DNA from 3 places in the Thauera sp. 63 genome. Region 3 is predicted to be linked to each of the others. Evidence: riboswitches for the same ligand, from Rfam matches in the RefSeq annotation. Region 3 holds a riboswitch; each other region holds the start of a gene.
The links. Region 3 has a riboswitch for cobalamin ahead of C664_RS15060 (TonB-dependent receptor domain-containing protein). Riboswitches for the same ligand answer to the same signal wherever they lie in the genome.
Positions count from the first base shown of each region.

Region 1: it holds a riboswitch for cobalamin, as region 3 does, so the genes downstream of both, C664_RS19685 (GNAT family N-acetyltransferase) here and C664_RS15060 (TonB-dependent receptor domain-containing protein) in region 3, are expected to answer to the same signal.
Region 2: it holds a riboswitch for cobalamin, as region 3 does, so the genes downstream of both, bluB (5,6-dimethylbenzimidazole synthase) here and C664_RS15060 (TonB-dependent receptor domain-containing protein) in region 3, are expected to answer to the same signal.

Region 1 covers NZ_AMXC01000057.1:744-6,764, forward strand. Annotated here, with positions in the region: partial or broken gene C664_RS19675 (ketopantoate reductase family protein) at 1-84, shown strand, start outside; gene C664_RS19680 (AI-2E family transporter) at 206-1,354, shown strand; cobalamin riboswitch at 1,478-1,681, shown strand; gene C664_RS19685 (GNAT family N-acetyltransferase) at 1,838-2,395, shown strand; gene C664_RS19690 (ribonucleoside-diphosphate reductase subunit alpha) at 2,453-5,278, shown strand; gene C664_RS19695 (ribonucleotide-diphosphate reductase subunit beta) at 5,275-6,021, shown strand, end outside.
Region 2 covers NZ_AMXC01000060.1:156-5,538, reverse strand. Annotated here, with positions in the region: partial or broken gene C664_RS19790 (nitrate- and nitrite sensing domain-containing protein) at 1-725, opposite strand, end outside; gene bluB (5,6-dimethylbenzimidazole synthase) at 856-1,596, opposite strand; cobalamin riboswitch at 1,644-1,837, opposite strand; gene rlmB (23S rRNA (guanosine(2251)-2'-O)-methyltransferase RlmB) at 1,873-2,625, opposite strand; gene rnr (ribonuclease R) at 2,618-5,383, opposite strand, start outside.
Region 3 covers NZ_AMXC01000021.1:17,012-23,032, forward strand. Annotated here, with positions in the region: gene C664_RS15055 (FecCD family ABC transporter permease) at 1-649, opposite strand, end outside; gene C664_RS15060 (TonB-dependent receptor domain-containing protein) at 704-2,539, opposite strand; cobalamin riboswitch at 2,671-2,910, opposite strand; gene cobU (bifunctional adenosylcobinamide kinase/adenosylcobinamide-phosphate guanylyltransferase) at 3,003-3,551, shown strand; gene cobT (nicotinate-nucleotide--dimethylbenzimidazole phosphoribosyltransferase) at 3,607-4,653, shown strand; gene C664_RS15075 (adenosylcobinamide-GDP ribazoletransferase) at 4,664-5,470, shown strand; gene cobC (alpha-ribazole phosphatase family protein) at 5,485-6,021, shown strand, end outside.

The DNA of each region.
Region 1 (6,021 bases), on a different contig from region 3:
GAGGTGCCGACGCATCGGGCCGTACATACCCTGGTGCGCGCGCTCGAGCACGCCGAGGCAGGAACCCCATCCGATCGCGGGTGATGCCGTGGCAGACCGCCGGGATTCGCAGTCGCACGCGGCCTGCCCGCCACGCGATCGCGTCGGGGAATGGCCGCCCCCTACGGTATAGTCGGGCACATCGGCGATCCGTCCAGCCCTGCCCATGCCCCCAGTCCTGCAAGCCCCCCTCATCGTCCGCACCCTGCTGCTGCTGATCCTTGCCGCGGGGGCGTATTTCCTCAGCGGTTTCCTCGTGCCGGTGCTGGCCGCGCTGGTCATCGGCTTCGCCAGCTGGCCGCTGTACCGCCGGGGCGTCGTGCTGTGCGGCGGGAAGACGGCGCTGGCCGCGAGCCTGGCCCTGATCGTCGTCATCTGCGCGCTGATCGTGCCGCTGACCGTCGCCCTGCACTACGCGCTGCAGGAAGCCGGCAACTTCATTGCCTGGCTGCTCGAAGCCAACCGGACCGGCGCATCGGTCCCGGACTGGATCCGGGCCCTGCCGATGGTCGGCAACCGGCTCGCCGAGTACTGGCTCCTGCACCTGGGCGAGCCCCAGGCACTCGGGCACTGGGTGGAGATCATCAGCGGCGAGCACCTGGGCAACATCTACCGCGCGCTGCTGAGCGCCACCGGCGATCTCGCGCGGCTGGCCCTGACCACGCTGTTCATGCTCATCACGCTGTTCTTCGTCTACAAGGACGGCAGCCGGATCGCGGCGCAGCTCGACGTCGTCGGCGAGCGCATCCTGCCGACGCGCTGGCAACGCTTCTCGCGCGTGGTGCCGTCCACCGTCAGCGCCACTGTCACCGGCATGGGCCTGATCGCAATCGGCGAAGGGGTGGTGCTCGGCGTGGCCTACTGGATCGCCGGCGTGCCCTCACCCGTGCTGCTCGGCGTGGTCACCGGTTTCATGGCGCTGATCCCCGGCGGGGCGCCGCTGTCCTTCACGCTGGTGTCGCTGTACCTGGTCGGCTCGGGCGACCTTGTCGCCGGGCTGGGACTGTTCGCGTGGGGGTCGATCGAGCTCTTCATCGTGGACAAGACGCTGCGCCCGCGCCTGGTCGGCGGCCCGGTGAAGCTGCCGTTCCTGCCCACCTTCTTCGGCCTGGTCGGCGGCGTGCAGACCATGGGGCTGGTCGGCCTGTTCGTCGGCCCGGTGCTGATGGCGCTGCTGGTGGCGATCTGGCGCGAATGGCTGCTCGGCATTGAAGAGCCCGCACCGGTGGCCAGCGGGACGGCACCGGCGGATGCCACCACGGACGCCATCGCGCGCCCATCCCCCGCCACACGGTCGTACACGACGATCGACTAAGGGCAGGAGCGGACGCGATCGCAGCAGGTCGGCACGCAACCCCTAGTAGTCAACCGGGTCGCCAAGCACTACCCGCAGTATCACTGTTCACACGTCAAGCTTGACACACGGCACCCGCCGGCCCTAATGTCTGCCCGTCACGGCTGCCCGGTTCCGACCGGGCAAGGGAATCCGGTGACGCATCGCAAGGTGCGGAATCCGGAGCTGCCCCCGCAACTGTAATCGGTGAGTCTTGCGCTTTTCCATGCCACTGGACGAATGTCCGGGAAGGCCGGCGCAGGACGACGACCCGAGAGCCAGGAGACCTGCCGCGACGCTTCCCTTAACAGCTCGGGGCGGGGTGTCCCTGACAAGAGGCATGGCTCAGACCATTTCACTTGCACGCTTTCCTGATGGCACGGCAGCACCGCATGGCATGGCCATGCGCGTGACGCATCACGCCCGTCCGTCGGAGATCCGCCCCGCCCGCACCGGATCTCCGCCATGCCCGCATCTGCCCGCCTCGCCCCGGCGCTGACGCCAGCTCCGCACGTACCGTCGATCACGGCCCCGCGCCCGATGCTGCGCTTCGGCGCCGCAGACACGCCGCGCATCCTCGAACACCTGCGTGCGCTGGATGCCGACGACCGGCTGCTGCGCTTCAGCCACGGCATCCGCGACGAGGGCATCGCCGCCTACGTCGCCAGCCTCGATTTCGCACGCGACCACGTGCATGGCCTGTGCACCGCGCAGGGCGACATCGTCGCCCTCGCCCATGTGGGGGTGCGCGATGGCGAGGTCGACTTCGGCCTCAGCGTCATCGCAGCCTACCGCCAGCGCGGACTCGGACGCGCGCTGTTCGGCCACGTCATCGCGCTGGCCCGCCTGCACGACGCGGTCCGCATCGTGTGCCACAGCGTCAGCCCGGCGGTGCTGCACATGGCGGCCACCAGCGGCTTCCGCCGTCCCGGCGGCAGCCACACCGCCCCGCTGACGCTGGAACTGCGGGCCGCGTCCCGCTGCGCCGACGACGCCCCCGCAAGCAGCCGGGCAGTCGCCTGACGCTGCCCTTGCCTCCCAAACCCCGCTCATTCGAATTCACCCAGACGAGGACATCCCGTGGACCGACTTCCGACCGAAGCGCTTGATAGCGCCATGCAACTCGCCGCATTCCAGATCATCCGCCGCAATGGCGCCGTCGTCGCCTTCGATCCGAACAAGATCGCCGTCGCCATGACCAAGGCCTTCCTCGCCGTCGAGGGCCGCCAGGGTGCGGCGTCCTCACGCGTACGCGACATCGTGGCCCGCCTCACCGATACCGTGGTCGGCGCCCTCACCCGCCGCCTACCCGACGGCGGCATGCTGCACATCGAGGACATCCAGGACCAGGTCGAGCTGGCGCTGATGCGCTCGGGCGAGCACGACGTCGCGCGCGCCTACGTGCTCTACCGCGAACGCCGCGCTGCCGAACGCGCGGCGCAGAAGGACGCCGAAGCGCAGGCGGGCGGCGCCGGCCCAGTGCTGCACGTCGTCGATGGCGAAGCGCGCCGCCCGCTCGACCGCGCCGCCCTGCTCGCCGTGTGCCGCGAGGCCTGCACGGGGCTGGACGGTGTGTCCGCCGACACCGTGCTCGAACACGCCCTGCACAACCTCTACGACGGCGTGCCGATTGCCGCCGTGCGCCAGGCGCTGGTGCTGGCCGCACGCACACTGATCGAGCGCGAGCCGGACTACGGACGTGTCGCCGCCCGCCTGCTGCTGTCGGCGATCCGCGTCGAAGTGCTCGGGCACGAGGCCTCGCAGGCCGACATGGCCGACCCCGACCAGGGTTATGCCGCCTGCCTGCCCGCCTTCATCCGCCGTGGCATCGAGGCGGAGCTGCTCGATCCCCGGCTGGCCGACTTCGACCTCGCCCGCCTGGCGGCGGCGATCCGACCCGAGCGCGACCTGCAGTTCGACTACCTCGGCCTGCAGACGCTGTATGACCGCTACTTCCTGCATGTCGACGACCGCCGCATCGAGCTGCCGCAGACCTTCTTCATGCGGGTGGCGATGGGCCTGGCGATCAACGAGATCGACCGCGAGGCACAGGCCATCGCGTTCTACGAGCTGCTGTCGAGCTTCGACTTCATGAGCAGCACGCCGACGCTGTTCAACAGCGGCACCCGCCATTCGCAGCTGTCGTCCTGCTACCTGACGACGGTGGCCGACAGCCTCGAGGACATCTACCAGTCGATCAAGGAAAACGCCCTGCTGCAGAAGTTCGCCGGCGGTCTGGGCAACGACTGGACGCCGGTGCGTGCGCTCGGCAGCCGCATCAAGGGCACCAATGGCCAGAGCCAGGGCGTGATCCCCTTCCTCAAGGTGGTCAATGACACCGCGGTGGCGGTGAACCAGGGCGGCAAGCGCAAGGGCGCGGTGTGCGCCTATCTCGAAACCTGGCACCTCGACATCGAGGAATTCCTCGAACTGCGCAAGAACACCGGCGACGAGCGCCGCCGCACGCACGACATGAACACCGCGAACTGGATCCCCGACCTGTTCATGAAACGCGTGCTGGAGAATGCCGAATGGACCCTGTTCTCGCCGGTCGACGTGCCCGACCTGCACGAGCGCTACGGCCAGGACTTCGAGGCGGCCTACCGCGCGTATGAGGAAAAGGCCGAGCGCGGCGAGATCCGCCTCTTCAAGCGCCTGCCCGCCCTCCAGCTGTGGCGCAAGATGCTGACCATGCTGTTCGAGACCGGGCATCCGTGGATCACCTTCAAGGACGCCTGCAACCTGCGCTCGCCGCAGCAGCACGTGGGCGTGGTGCATGGCTCCAACCTGTGCACCGAGATCACGCTCAACACCTCGGCCGAAGAGACCGCGGTGTGCAACCTCGGCTCGGTGAACCTGCCCGCCCATCTGGTGCGCGACGGCGACGGGCGCTGGACGCTCGACCACGACAAGCTGCAGCGCACCGTGCGCGTCGCGATGCGCCTGCTCGACAACGTCATCGACCTCAACTACTACGCCACGCCCAAGGCGCGCGCCGCCAACCTGCGCCACCGCCCGGTGGGCCTGGGCATCATGGGCTTTGCCGACGCCTTGCACATGATGGGCCTGGCCTACGCATCGGACGCCGCGGTCGAGTTCGCCGACCGTTCGATGGAAGCCGTGTGCCACGCCGCCTACTGGGCCTCGACCGAGCTGGCCGAGGCGCGCGGGCCGTATTCCAGTTTCCGCGGCAGCCTGTGGGACCGGGGCCTCCTGCCGCAGGACAGCCTCGCGCTGCTGGCCGAGGGCCGCGGCCGCAGCGGCGCCGGCGGCGGCGCCCTGCTCGAAGTCGACCGCTCCTCCGCGCTCGACTGGGGCCCGCTGCGCGAACGCATCGCCCGCCATGGCATGCGCAACTCGAACTGCGTCGCCATCGCACCGACCGCGACGATCTCCAACATCGTCGGCGTGTCGGCCTCGATCGAGCCGGACTACCAGAACCTGTACGTTAAATCCAACCTGTCGGGCGAGTTCACCGTGGTCAACGCGCATCTCGTGCGCGAGCTGAAGGCGCTCGGCCTGTGGGACGAAGTGATGGTGGCCGACCTCAAGTACTTTGACGGCTCGCTCGCCCCGATCGAGCGCATTCCCGCCGAACTCAAGGCGCGTTACGCGACCGCCTTCGAGATCGAGCCGCACTGGCTGGTGGAAGCCGCCTCGCGCCGGCAGAAGTGGATCGACCAGGCGCAGTCGCTGAATCTCTATGTCGCCGCCGCGTCGGGCCGCAAGCTCGACGAGCTCTACCGCCTGGCCTGGCTGCGCGGGCTCAAGACCACCTACTACCTGCGCACGCTGGGCGCCACCGCCATGGAGAAGACCGGCACCACCACGCCGTACGCCGCCAGCGCCGGCCCGGCGCCCAAGACCTGCTCCATTCTCGACCCCGACTGCGAGGCCTGCCAATGACCACCTTCTTCGACGACTGGGACACGCCGGTTCGCCCCCAGCCAGCCATCTCTTCAGCCAACACGCCCCTCGCCCGCGAGACAGACTCCCCGGCTTCCACGGTGACACCCACGACATCCCGCTACGGCACAGCCCTGTCCGCCACCGATGCCCGGCCGGGCGCGCTGGCGCCGGTGCGCGCAGCCGACAAGCGCATCGTCAACGGCCAGGGTGACATCAACCAGCTCGCGCCCTTCAAGTACCCCTGGGCGTGGGAGTTCTTCCTCAACGCCAACAAGAACCACTGGACGCCGCTGGAAATCTCCATGGCGCAGGACGTTCACGACTACCACCATCGCCTGACGCCGGCCGAGCGCCATGTGTTCGAGAACGTGCTGTCCTATCTGACCACCTCGGACATCCTCGCCATGCGCAACATCGGCCTGGCGGTGATGGAAAAGATGACCGCGCCCGAACTGCAGATCTACCAGGCCCGCCAGGTGTATGAGGAAGCCCTGCACACCTGGACCTACCAGCACTGCATCGAAAGCCTGGGCCTGGACCAGCAGGAGATCTACAACCGCTACCGCGTCGTGCCCGAGATCCACGGCAAGATCGCGCTCGCCAACCGCCGGCTCGAGCGCGTGATGCGGGCCGACTTCGACCTCACCGACCGCGACAACCTGCACGAATTCGCGCTCTCCTACCTCTTCTTCGCGGCCATCTTCGAGGGCTGCTGGTTCTACAACGGCTTCACCCCCATC
Region 2 (5,383 bases), on a different contig from region 3:
ACTCGGCGCAGCCGCTCGAGCTCGGCCAGCGGCATGATGGATTGCAGTGCCTGCCACTGGCGCAGTACCTCGGCGCCGCAGAAGGCCTCGAAGCGCCGGAAGCACTGGGACTGCGCCTCGACCAGGTACTGGATGGCCTGCATGGCATCGGCCGCCGGATGACCCGCTGCGAATGACGCCGCGCCCAGCGCACGCTCCTGTCCGGCAAACTCCTTGCCCTGCATCAGATTGAAGATCGCCACCAGCAGCCGCGAAACCTCCGGATCCACCGCCACGTCGGCGGCATCGAACACCAGCGCGAGCAGTGCGCTGACGATCTCGCTGTAGCGTGCGGTCGCCGCGTCGGGGCGGCAGCGCTGGGCGGCCACGTCGGCACGCAGGTCGGGCAAGGCATCGAGCGCATGCAGCGCAAGCGCGACCCGGGTGAACAGCCTGGCACCGCCCAGCACCAATGCGCCGGCCCGCTCGCCGCCCAGCTCGGGCCGGTCGAGCCAGGCCCGCACCTCGGCCTCGGCCGCCCGGCTCGCATCGAGCTGCGCTTCGCGCTGGGCGCCGAATCGTGCGCCGTCCGACGCCAGAAAAACGTTCGAGGCACCGCGCTCGCGCTGCAGCTGATGCACGAGTTCGCTCACCGCCTGCACCAGCTCGCAGCTGAGCGCGAGCCGTTCGAGATCGTCGATTTCGCAGCGGCGCGCTGCGAGCAGGAATGCGAGCGCCGTCTTCATGCCGTCCTCCGGGGGTGTGGGGTCTGCGCGAGGGAGTCGCGCCCACGGGGACAAGCAAGAGTTGTGCACGTGGCTGGGCATGCCGCCGCGCACACGGTGTCGACCGGGATCACCCGGCCGCAGCACGCCCCTACTTCAGGATCGGCCGCACCCGCCCGATCTCGTCGACCAGCCGCTCGCCCGCCTCGTCCGCCCTGCCCCGCCAGCCGTCGAAGTGCAGCAGCTCGGTCAGCGGCATGCGCTTGAGCCAACCCGCCGACTCCAGCTCGGGCCTGTCGTAGAAATGGCTGACGTAGCCGATGCACAGATAGGCGATCGGCACGATGTCCTGCGGAATGCCGAGCGCCTCGCGCAAGGTCTGCTGGTGGAGGATGCTGACCCAGCCCACGCCCAGGCCCTCGGCTCGGGCGGCAAGCCACAGGTTCTGCACCGCGCACACCGCGCTGTAGACGTCCATCGCGCCGATGTGGGTGCGGCCGATCACCACCGGGCCGTTGCGGCTGCGGTCGCAGGTGATGCACAGGTTGACCGGCGCCTCGAGGATGCCTTCGAGCTTGAGCTTGCGATAGGTGTCGCGCTTGCCTTCCTCGAACATCAGCTCAGCCTCGGCATGGGCGGCGCGGAAGTCGGCTTGGATCTTCTGCCGCACCTCGCGCGAGCGCACGAGCACGAAGTCCCACGGCTGCATGAAGCCGACCGACGGGGCATGGTGGGCGGCCGTCAGCGCGCGCGCGAGCACCTCGTCCGGGATCGGGTCGGGCAGGAACTGGCCGCGCACGTCGCGCCGGGTGTGGATGGCCCGATAGACGGCGGCGCGCTCCTCGGCGCTGAACTGCGGATCGGTCTGGACGGCCTGCGAAGGACTGCTCATGAAATTCCCCTTGTCGTAGAGCAGTGGACAACCGCCGACCAGGCGGCTGCTTGATACGCTTCGGGGCCGGTCTTCCGGCTGTGGATCATCTCGTCCGGGCGCCTTCCCGATCCTTGCGGACCAGTGGCTGGGCAAACCATGCCCGGACAATCCCCATAACGGCGCTGGGCGCGCAGCGGAGTTGCGCCGCTTTCCCGATTCTCCCGCGACTGGCGCGGGCACCCCGAAGCTCGAAGGGCGAGAGGTTACCCCAAAGACGGGGCTCGCCGGAACCGTTCAGCCGCGCTGGCGACGCGCCTCGAACAGGCAGATGCCGCTGGCGACCGACACGTTCAGGCTCTCGACACTGCCGTGCATCGGGATGCGGGCGAGTTCGTCGCAGGTCTCGCGCGTCAGGCGGCGCAGGCCGTCGCCTTCGGCACCCAGCACCCAGGCCACGGGCACCTTCTGGTCGATCTCATACAGAGACTTCTCGGCCTCGCCGGCGGCACCGACCACCCACACGCCGGCATCCTGCATCTCGCGCAGTGCGCGGGCCAGGTTGGTGACGGTGATGTAGGGCACGGTGTCGGCCGCACCGCTGGCGACCTTGACCGCGGTGGCGTTGAGGCCCACCGCGCGATCCTTCGGCGCCACCACCGCATGCGCACCGGCGGCGTCGGCCACGCGCAGGCAGGCGCCGAGGTTGTGCGGGTCCTGCACGCCGTCGAGCACCAGGATCAGCGCATTCTCTTCGAGGCTGTCGAGCACGTCGGCGAGCTTGATGTCGCGCCGCGTGGCGTCGACCTTGGCCACCACGCCCTGGTGGCGCCGCGTGCCGACCAGCGCGTCGAGCTTGTCGCCTTCGCTGGACGTGATGCGTGCGCCCGCGGCCTCGGCCTGGGCAACGAACTTGCGCACTCGGGCGTCCTTGCGATCACCGGACAGGAAGATTTCCAGCACTGAATCCGGCGCGTGGCGCAGCTTGGCGGAAACGGCATGGAAGCCGTAGATGAGGCGGGTGGAGACAGTTTCTGGGGCTTTAGCCACGGCGGGTTCCCTTGGTCGAGGTCTTGCCGCCAGGACGTGCGGCCGGTTTGGAGGCGCGCGATTCTACCGGCTCGGCAACGGTCGCGGACGCCTTCACAGCCTTCGCAGCGGATTTCTTCGCTGGCTTGGCTGCAGGCTTCGCCTTGGCGCCCGCCTTGACTTTGGACTTGGCCTTGGCGGCGGGTGCCTTTGCCCTCTTCGCAGGCTTGCCCTCCGCCTTGTCCGCCGCCTTGCGCTTCTTGCCGGCCCGCGCGCTGGCCGCCTCCTCCGCCGCGAGTTTCTGCGCCGCTGCCTCCTGGTCGGCCGCCTTCTGCCAGATATCGTCGAGCACGCTCGCTTGCGGCGCCTTCTGCGCGGAAAGCGCCGTTGCGGCCTTGACGCGCGACTTACGCGCCGGCATCACCGGCGTGGGGGCCGTTTCCGGCACGGACTGCGCCTTGTCCCGGGGCTTGCGCGCCGGCTTTGCCGCGGTGGCGGCCGGTGCAATCACTTCTTCGGCCGGCACGGCGGCAGGCTTCGCCCGCGTCTTCCTTGCCGGCTTGGCGACCTCCACGGCAGGCGCCGCGGCCGGTGCTGCCACGACGACGGTCTCCACCGCTGCCTTGTCGGCAGCCGTCCTTGTCGTTCTGCGCGCACGCCGAGGTGCGGGAGCCGGCGTCTCCTCCACCACGGCGACAGGCTTCTCGACCGCCAGCGGACCTTCGATCAGGCGGAAGTCGATCTTGTTGGTCGCCATGTCGACCCGCACCAGCTGCACCTTGACCCGATCCGACAGGCGGAATTGCTTGCCCGTGCGCTCGCCCAGCAGGGCGTGGCGGGTCTCGTCGTAGTGGAAGTAGTCGCTGCCCAGATCGGAGATGTGCAGCAGGCCCTCGATGAAGATGTCGTCGAGGGCGACGAAGAGGCCGAAGGACACGACCGCCGACACGCTGCCGGTGAAGATCTCGCCGACGCGGTCCTGCATGAAGTAGCACTTCAGGAAGGCGACCACGTCGCGCGTGGCGTCGTCGGCGCGACGCTCGGTCATCGAGCAGTGCAGGCCGATCTGCTCCCAGTCGCCGGGGCGGTACTGCTCGCCCGCCAGCGCGGCCTTGATGCCGCGGTGGATCAGCAGGTCGGGATAGCGCCGGATCGGCGAGGTGAAGTGGGTATAGGACTCGTAGGCAAGGCCGAAGTGGCCGACGTTATCCGGGCTGTACATCGCCTGCTTGAGAGAACGCAGCATCACGGTCTGCAGCAGCTGGGCGTCGGGACGATCCCTAACCTGCTCGAGCAGCTTGGCGAAGTCGCCCGCGCGCGGCTCGTCACCACCGCCCAGGCCGAGGCCGAACTCCTTGAGAAACTCGCGCAGCTTGGCGAGCTTGTCCTCGGAGGGGCTGTCGTGCACGCGGTACAGCGCCGGGTGCTCGCGGCTGGCGAGAAAGTCGGACGCACACACGTTGGCGGCGAGCATGCACTCCTCGATCAGGCGATGGGCGTCGTTGCGCACTTCGGGTACGATCTGCGCGATCTTGCCGTTGTCGTCGAAGATCATCCGCGTCTCGGTGGTCTCGAAGTCGATCGCGCCGCGCTTGGCGCGCGCCTTCAGCAGCACGCGGAAGAGCTGGTCGAGGTTCTCCAGGTGCGGCAGCAGCGCGGCCAGCTCGTTGCGCACCGCCGGATCCTTGTCGTACAGCGCCGCGGCCACCTGGGTGTAGGTGAGGCGCGCATGCGACCAGATCACCGCGGGGTAGAAGCGGTAGGACTTGATGTCGCCGGTCATCGAGATCGCCATGTCGGCAACCATCGCCAGGCGCTCGACCTGCGGGTTCAGCGAACACAGGCCATTCGAGAGCTTCTCGGGCAGCATCGGGATCACCCGACGCGGGAAGTACACCGAGTTGCCGCGTTCGAAAGCATCCTTGTCGAGGCCATTGCCAGCGCCCACGTAGTGCGACACGTCGGCGATCGCCACGATCAGGCGGTAGCCCTTGCCCTGGCGCTCGCAATACACCGCGTCGTCGAAGTCCTTCGCGGTCTCGCCGTCGATCGTCACCAAGGCCAGTTTCGTGAGGTCCTCGCGACCCGCCCAGTCCTTCTTGCGAACCGCTGCCGGGAGCTTGCGCGTCTCTGCCTTGGCCTCCGCCGAGAACTCGAACGGCAGGTCGTGCTTGCGCAGGGCGATCTCGATCTCCATGCCCGGGTCGGCATAGTTACCCAGCACCTCCACGATGCGTCCGATCGGCTGCGTGACCTGGGTCGGCTGCTCCACCAGTTCGACGGTCACGATCTGGCCGGGCTGGGGCTTCTTGCGCCCACCCGGGGCGATCAGGATGTCCTGCGCCAGGCGGCGGTTCTCAGGCACGACGATCATCACGCCATGTTCTTCGATCACCCGGCCGACCACACGCGTGTTGGCGCGCTCGAGCACCTCCACCAGCTTGCCTTCGGGGCGGCCGCGACGATCCTGGCCGGCGATCCGGACCAGGACACGGTCGCCGTGCAGCAACTCGCGCATCTCCTTGGGTCCGAGGAAGATATCCGCGCCGCCGTCGTCGCGGCGCAGGAAGCCGAAGCCGTCGGGGTGGCCCTCCACGCGGCCCTTGATGAGGTCGGCCTTGGCCGGCAGCAGGTAGGCGTCGCGCCGGTTGCGCACGATCTGACCCTCGCGCTCCATGGCACGCAGGCGGCGGTCGAAGTGCTCGCGTTCGTGGGACTGGATGTCGAGCGCGACAGCCAGTTCATCGAACACCGTCGGCACCCCGCGCTCAGCCAGCAC
Region 3 (6,021 bases):
CGCGCGCGAGCACGTTCAGGTCGCGCGCGAAGGGCATCACCGCGGCCAGACCCAGCACCAGCACCACCAGCCCAGGCCAGGGCCGCGCCGCGCCACTGGCATCGCCCATCAGCCAGAACAGCATCGACTGCACCCGGGTATCGGGCGCCAGCGCCAGCATCAGCGTCACCGCCGCGCCGCATCCGGCGGCGACGATGACCCCGGTCAGCAGCAGCCGCGTCTGCGTCCAGCTGCCGTCGCCATGCGCCAGGCCGAACACCAGCAGCATCGCGGCGAGCGCGCCACCGAAGGCCAGCGTATCGACCCAGATCGAGGCCGCGCCGAGCGTGAGCGCCACCAGCGCCCCCACCGCCGCACCACCGGAGATGCCCAGGATGTAGGGATCGGCCAGCGGGTTGCGCAGCAGCACCTGCATCAGCGCACCCGCCGTGGCGAGCAGGCCGCCGCAGACGAAGGCGGCGAAGGCGCGGGGCAGGCGCAGCTCGCGCACGATGTCCGCCGCCATGCCCTCACTGCCGGTCAAGGCAGCGAATACTTCGGACAGGCCGATTGGCATGTCACCGGCCACCAGCGCCCATAGCAGTGCAAGCGCCGCCGCCGACAGCAGGCTGAGGGCGAGCAGGATGGGATGGTGGCGGCCGAGCAGCATCAGGGCCCGACCCCCGACGACACGGAGACGGTCGGTGGCAACGAGCATTGCGGCTTAGTGCATCGCGTAACGCACGGCCACGAAGGCGTTGGCCCCCTGGGTGCCGTAGTTCTGGGCAAGCTCGTAGTCCTTGTCGAGAAGGTTGTTGGCGCGCACTTCCACGCTCCAGTCCGGCGCCAGCGCGTAATGCACGTAGGCGTTCAGCAGGCCGTAGCCGCCCATGCGGTTGGCCGCGTTGTTCGGGATTCGATCATACCGCCGCCCCTGCGCGTTCCACTCCATCCCCCAGGTCCACGGCCCGGTAGCGCGCTCGATGCCGAGCGAGCCGCCGATGCGCGCACGACGGCCGAGCTCATCGCCGGTTTCCTCGTCTTCCGTGTCGAGGAAGTCGATGCTGGCCCGCACGCGGTAATCCCACAGCATCGTGCTGGCAGCCAACTCGACGCCCTGGATCGAGGCCTCCGCCACGTTGGCCGGCGCCCAGTCGCCCATCGGATCGGCCGGGTTCACCGGCGCCCACGCGATCAGGTTCTTAATGCGGTTGTTGAAGTAGGTCGCGCTGAGGCTGGTGCCGCCGCGCTCCCACACCAGGCCGGCCTCGCGGTTCAGCGCCTCCTCGGGCTTCAGGTTCGGGTTGCCGCTGAACGGGAAGTAGAGGTCGTTGAACGTGGGCGCCTTGAACGCCGTGCCGATGCTGGCACGCGCGCGCCACTCCGGCGTCAGCCGATAGCCGTAGGCCAGCGCACCGGTGGTCTTGCTGCCGAACTGCGAATCCTCGTCATGGCGGGCGTTGACCTGCAGGTGATGGCGATCGAACTGTCCGCTCCAGCCGAGCAGCACCGAATTGGTGTGCCGCTGTGTCTTGTCATAGTCGGCAGTCGAATCGACTTCCTGCTCGAGATACTCGTAGGCGGCCAGCAGCGAGCCGACGCCCAGGGCGATGTCGTGCTGCCAGGTGAACTGGCGCTGCGCGGTCTCGAACGTGGATTTGGCGTTGCGGTCCGAGTAGTTGTGCGACTCGTCCGCGCCGTAGCCGAAGCGCAAGGTGCTGGTCCAGTCTGCGGTGATCTGGTTGCGCATGTGCAGCCCCAGCGAGTCGGTGCGCTTGTCCAGATACGAGTTGAACACCTTGGCGTTGTCGTACCAGTTGCGCATGTCCGAATGCAGCACGGTCAGGCCGATCTCGTCGGCGTCGCGGAAACCGAGCGACACCGAGCCGCTGAAGTACTCGTTGCGGAAACCGTCGTCGTCGCGATCGCTGCCGCGCGTCGACTTCGGCTTGGCATCGATGCCGTCACTGCGTTCGCTGCCGGCGGACACGTTGTAGCGCAGCCGCTCGACCCCGCCCGCCAGCGTCGCACCCAGCGTGCGCGCACCGTCGGTGCCGACGCCGGCACGCACGCTGGGCTGGAAACCCTCGCGTCCCTTGCGCGTGAACACCTGGATCACGCCGCCGATCGCATCGGAACCGTAGAGCGCGCTCGCCGGGCCGCGCAGGATCTCGATGCGGTCGATCAGCTCGAGCGGCAGGTTCTCGAGCGTGGGCGAGCCGCTGGTCGCCGACCCCACGCGCACGCCATCGATCAGGAGCAGGGTGTGCCCCGAGTTGGCGCCGCGGAGGTACACGCTGCTGCTCGAGCCCGGACCGCCATTGCTCGCCACCTGTACGCCGGGACGGCTGGACAGCAGTTGCACCAGCGTGGCATTGCCGGCACGGGCGATCTCGTCGCGGTCGATCACGTCGACGCTGGCAAGCGCCTCGTCGGCCGTGATGGGCTGGCGGGTGGCGGTGACCACGACGTGGCCAAGCTGGGCATCGTCGGCCTGGGCCGGGACGAACGGGTAAGCGAGCGCGCACGCGGAAACCAGCGCGGAAAGGCGGATCTTCATTGTCGGAACTCCCTGCGCCATGGCGCGCGTCCCCGCACGTCATGGCAACTTCACATGGACGCACCGCGAGCAGGGGAGAACCGAAGAGAGCAAGACAAACCGCGCCCGTCGCCGCCACCCCGCGGCACATCCGCCATTTCGCGTTCCGGCCGGTCTCCGGGCTCGTGCGCTGCCCGGCCAGAGGCCGGACGGACGGGTCGCCTTCCCGGGAGAGATCCTCCCAGTGGCTGCGTGATCCGCCTTGCGCGCACTTACCGTTGCGGGGGCAGCACAGGCATTGCGGCCATCGAGCAGAGGATGGTCCGCGCACCTGTTTCCCGTTTAACCCTAGGCGAGAATCGCCCGTGGGCACCGATAACGCGCCGCCCCTTCCGGGGCAGTGGGGGCGGATGATACCGTACGGGCGAGTATCGTGCACTGCAATAAATGACAGTCCTCTTTCCGGACAGGAGCCATCAGAACAATGACATGCGAGCTGATCCTGGGCGGCGCGCGCTCGGGCAAGAGCCGCGAGGCCGAGCGCCGCGCGACCGAATCCGGGCTGGCGGTGACCGTGATTGCGACCGCCGAGGCGCTCGACGACGAGATGGCGGCACGCATCCGTCGCCATCAGGCGGACCGACCCGCAGGCTGGCGCACGGTGGAGACGCCGGTGGCGCTCGCCGACACGCTGCGGCGCGAGGCAGCCCCCGACCGCTGCCTGCTGGTCGACTGCCTGACGCTGTGGCTGAGCAACCTGCTGGCGGACGCCGAGAGCCTGCCGCCCGGCGCCGATGCCGAAGCCCTGCCGCTGTTCCGCGCGCAGCGCGACGCGCTGCTCGCGACCCTGCCGCGACTGCCCGGCCGCATCGTGCTGGTCGCCAACGAAGTCGGCCTCGGCCTGGTGCCGGAGCACCCGCTCGGCCGCCTGTTCCGCGACGAGGCCGGCCGGCTCAACCAGGCGGTCGCCGCGCTGTGCCCGCGTGTGGTGTTCGTCGCCGCCGGCCTGCCGCTGGTGCTGAAGCAGGACTAAACTCACTCCCCACCCAGCCGCGGCCCCGACGCCGCTCCACCGGAAACCTCGCGTCATGAACCTCGCCATCACCGCGCCCGACCAGGCGATTGCCACCGAGCTGCAACACAAGATCGACCGCAAGACCAAGCCGCTTGGCGCCCTCGGCCGGCTCGAGCCGCTGGCGCTGCAGATCGGCCTCGTGCAGCAGACGCTGACGCCCGAGTTGCGCCAGCCCCACATCGTCGTCTTCGCCGGCGACCACGGCGCGGCGCGGGCGGGCGTGTCGGCCTACCCGCAGGACGTGACCTGGCAGATGGTGGAGAACTTCCTGGCCGGCGGCGCCGCGATCAACGTCTTCAGCCGGCAGATGGGGCTGGGGCTGACCGTCGTCGATGCGGGGGTCAATCACGACTTCGGCAAGCGCGCCGGCCTCATCGACGCCAAGATCGCGCCGGGTACGGCGAACTACATCGAACAGCCGGCGATGAGCGCCGAACAGCGCGACGCCGCCCTGCAGCGCGGACGCGAGATCGCCCATGCGCTGGCAGACAACGGCTGCAACTGTGTCGGCTTCGGCGAGATGGGCATCGGCAACACCGCCTCGGCCTCGCTGCTGACGCACTGCCTGGTCGGTGCCGAGCACGGCGCCGACCTCTACACCGTGACCGGCCGCGGCACCGGACTGGACGACGCCGGCCTCATCCACAAGCGCGCCCTGCTCAAGCAGGCGCTGGAGCGCGGCGGCCGCCCGATCGATCCCCTGGCGGTGCTGGCCGAGTACGGCGGCCTCGAGATCGCCATGATGGCCGGCGCCATGCTCGGCGCCGCCGAGCGCAGGATGCTGGTCCTGATCGACGGCTTCATCGTCACCTCTGCACTGCTGGTCGCGCACGCCATCGACCCGAACGTGCTGCCCTACTGCGTGTTCGCTCATCGCTCGCAGGAACCCGGCCACGGCATCCAGCTCGACCACTTGGGAGTGGAGCCCCTGATGTCGCTGGACCTGCGCCTGGGCGAAGGCACCGGCGCCGTGCTGGCCTGGCCGCTGGTGCAATCGGCGGTGAGCTTCCTCAACGAGATGGCGAGCTTCGAGTCGGCCGGCGTCAGCGACCAGGGCTGACGCACACGGCATGCGCTACCAGCTCGAACTGTTCTTCACCGCGCTCGGCTTCTTCACCCGGCTGCCGGTGCCGGCCTGGGTGCCGTGGTCGCCCGAGCGGCTGAACCACGCGGCGCGCTTCTTCCCGCTGGTCGGCTGGGTGGTGGGCGCAACCGGCGCGGCAAGCTACGCGGCGTTCGCGCTGGTCCTGCCCGCCTCGCTGGCGGTGATCCTGTCGATGGCGGTGACGATCCGCCTCACCGGCGCCTTCCACGAAGACGGCTTCGCCGACACCTGCGACGGCCTCGGCGGCGGCTGGGACAAGGCGCAGGTGCTGGCGATCATGAAGGACTCGCGCATCGGCAGCTACGGCACCATCGGCATGGTACTGATGCTGATGGCGAAGGCGGCCGCGCTGGTCGAGCTCGCTCGTCTCGGCGCGACTGCCCCGCAGGGCACCGTGGCGGGCGTTGCCGCCGCACTGCTGGTTGCACACCCACTGTCACGCCTGGCGGCCACCAGCCTCATCCACCTGCTGCCCTACGTGCGCGAGGACGACAGCGCCAAGTCCAGGCCGCTCGCGCGCCGCCTGACGCCTGGCGAACTCACCGTCGCCGGCGCCTGCGGCCTGCTGCCACTCGCCCTGCTTGCACCTGTGGAGGCGCTGGGCGCATTGGTCGCGGTCATCGCCGTCACGGCCTGGGCCGCCCGCCTGTTCGTGCGCAGCCTGGGCGGCTACACCGGCGACCTGCTCGGCGCGACCCAGCAACTCGCCGAACTCGCAGCCTACCTCGGCCTGCTCGCCGCCGCGCGCATCGCGACGCTGGCCGCCGCATAGGACATCACTTCGTCATGGAACTGCACCTCATCCGCCATCCGCGACCCGCGATCGAGCCGGGGGTCTGCTACGGCCAACACGACATTGGCCTGGCCGAATCCGCCACCGAGGTCGCAGCGCGCCTGCGCCCGCTGCTGCCCGACCGCTTTGAGCTGCACGCCAGCCCGCTGATCCGAGCCCGGCTGCTCGCAGAGGAGTTCGGCACCCCGCACCTGGATGCGCGCCTGAAGGAGATTCACTTCGGCGAATGGGAAGGCCGCACCTTCAGCGCCATCGGCACCGCCATCGACGACTGGGCTGCCGACCCGCTCGGCTTCCGCGCGCCGGGCGGCGAATCCGCGCGCGAGATGACGACCCGCGTGCTGCACTGGCTCAGCGATCTGCAGCTTTCCGCACCGGACGAGCCGGTGGTGATCGTCGCCCACGGCGGCCCGCTGCGCGCCATCGCCGGCCACCTGCTCGGCCTGCCGCCCGAGCGCTGGCTGGGGCTGGACTTCGGCTGCGGGCAGGTGACGCGGCTGGACGTGGAGAACTGGGGCGTGGTGCTGCGG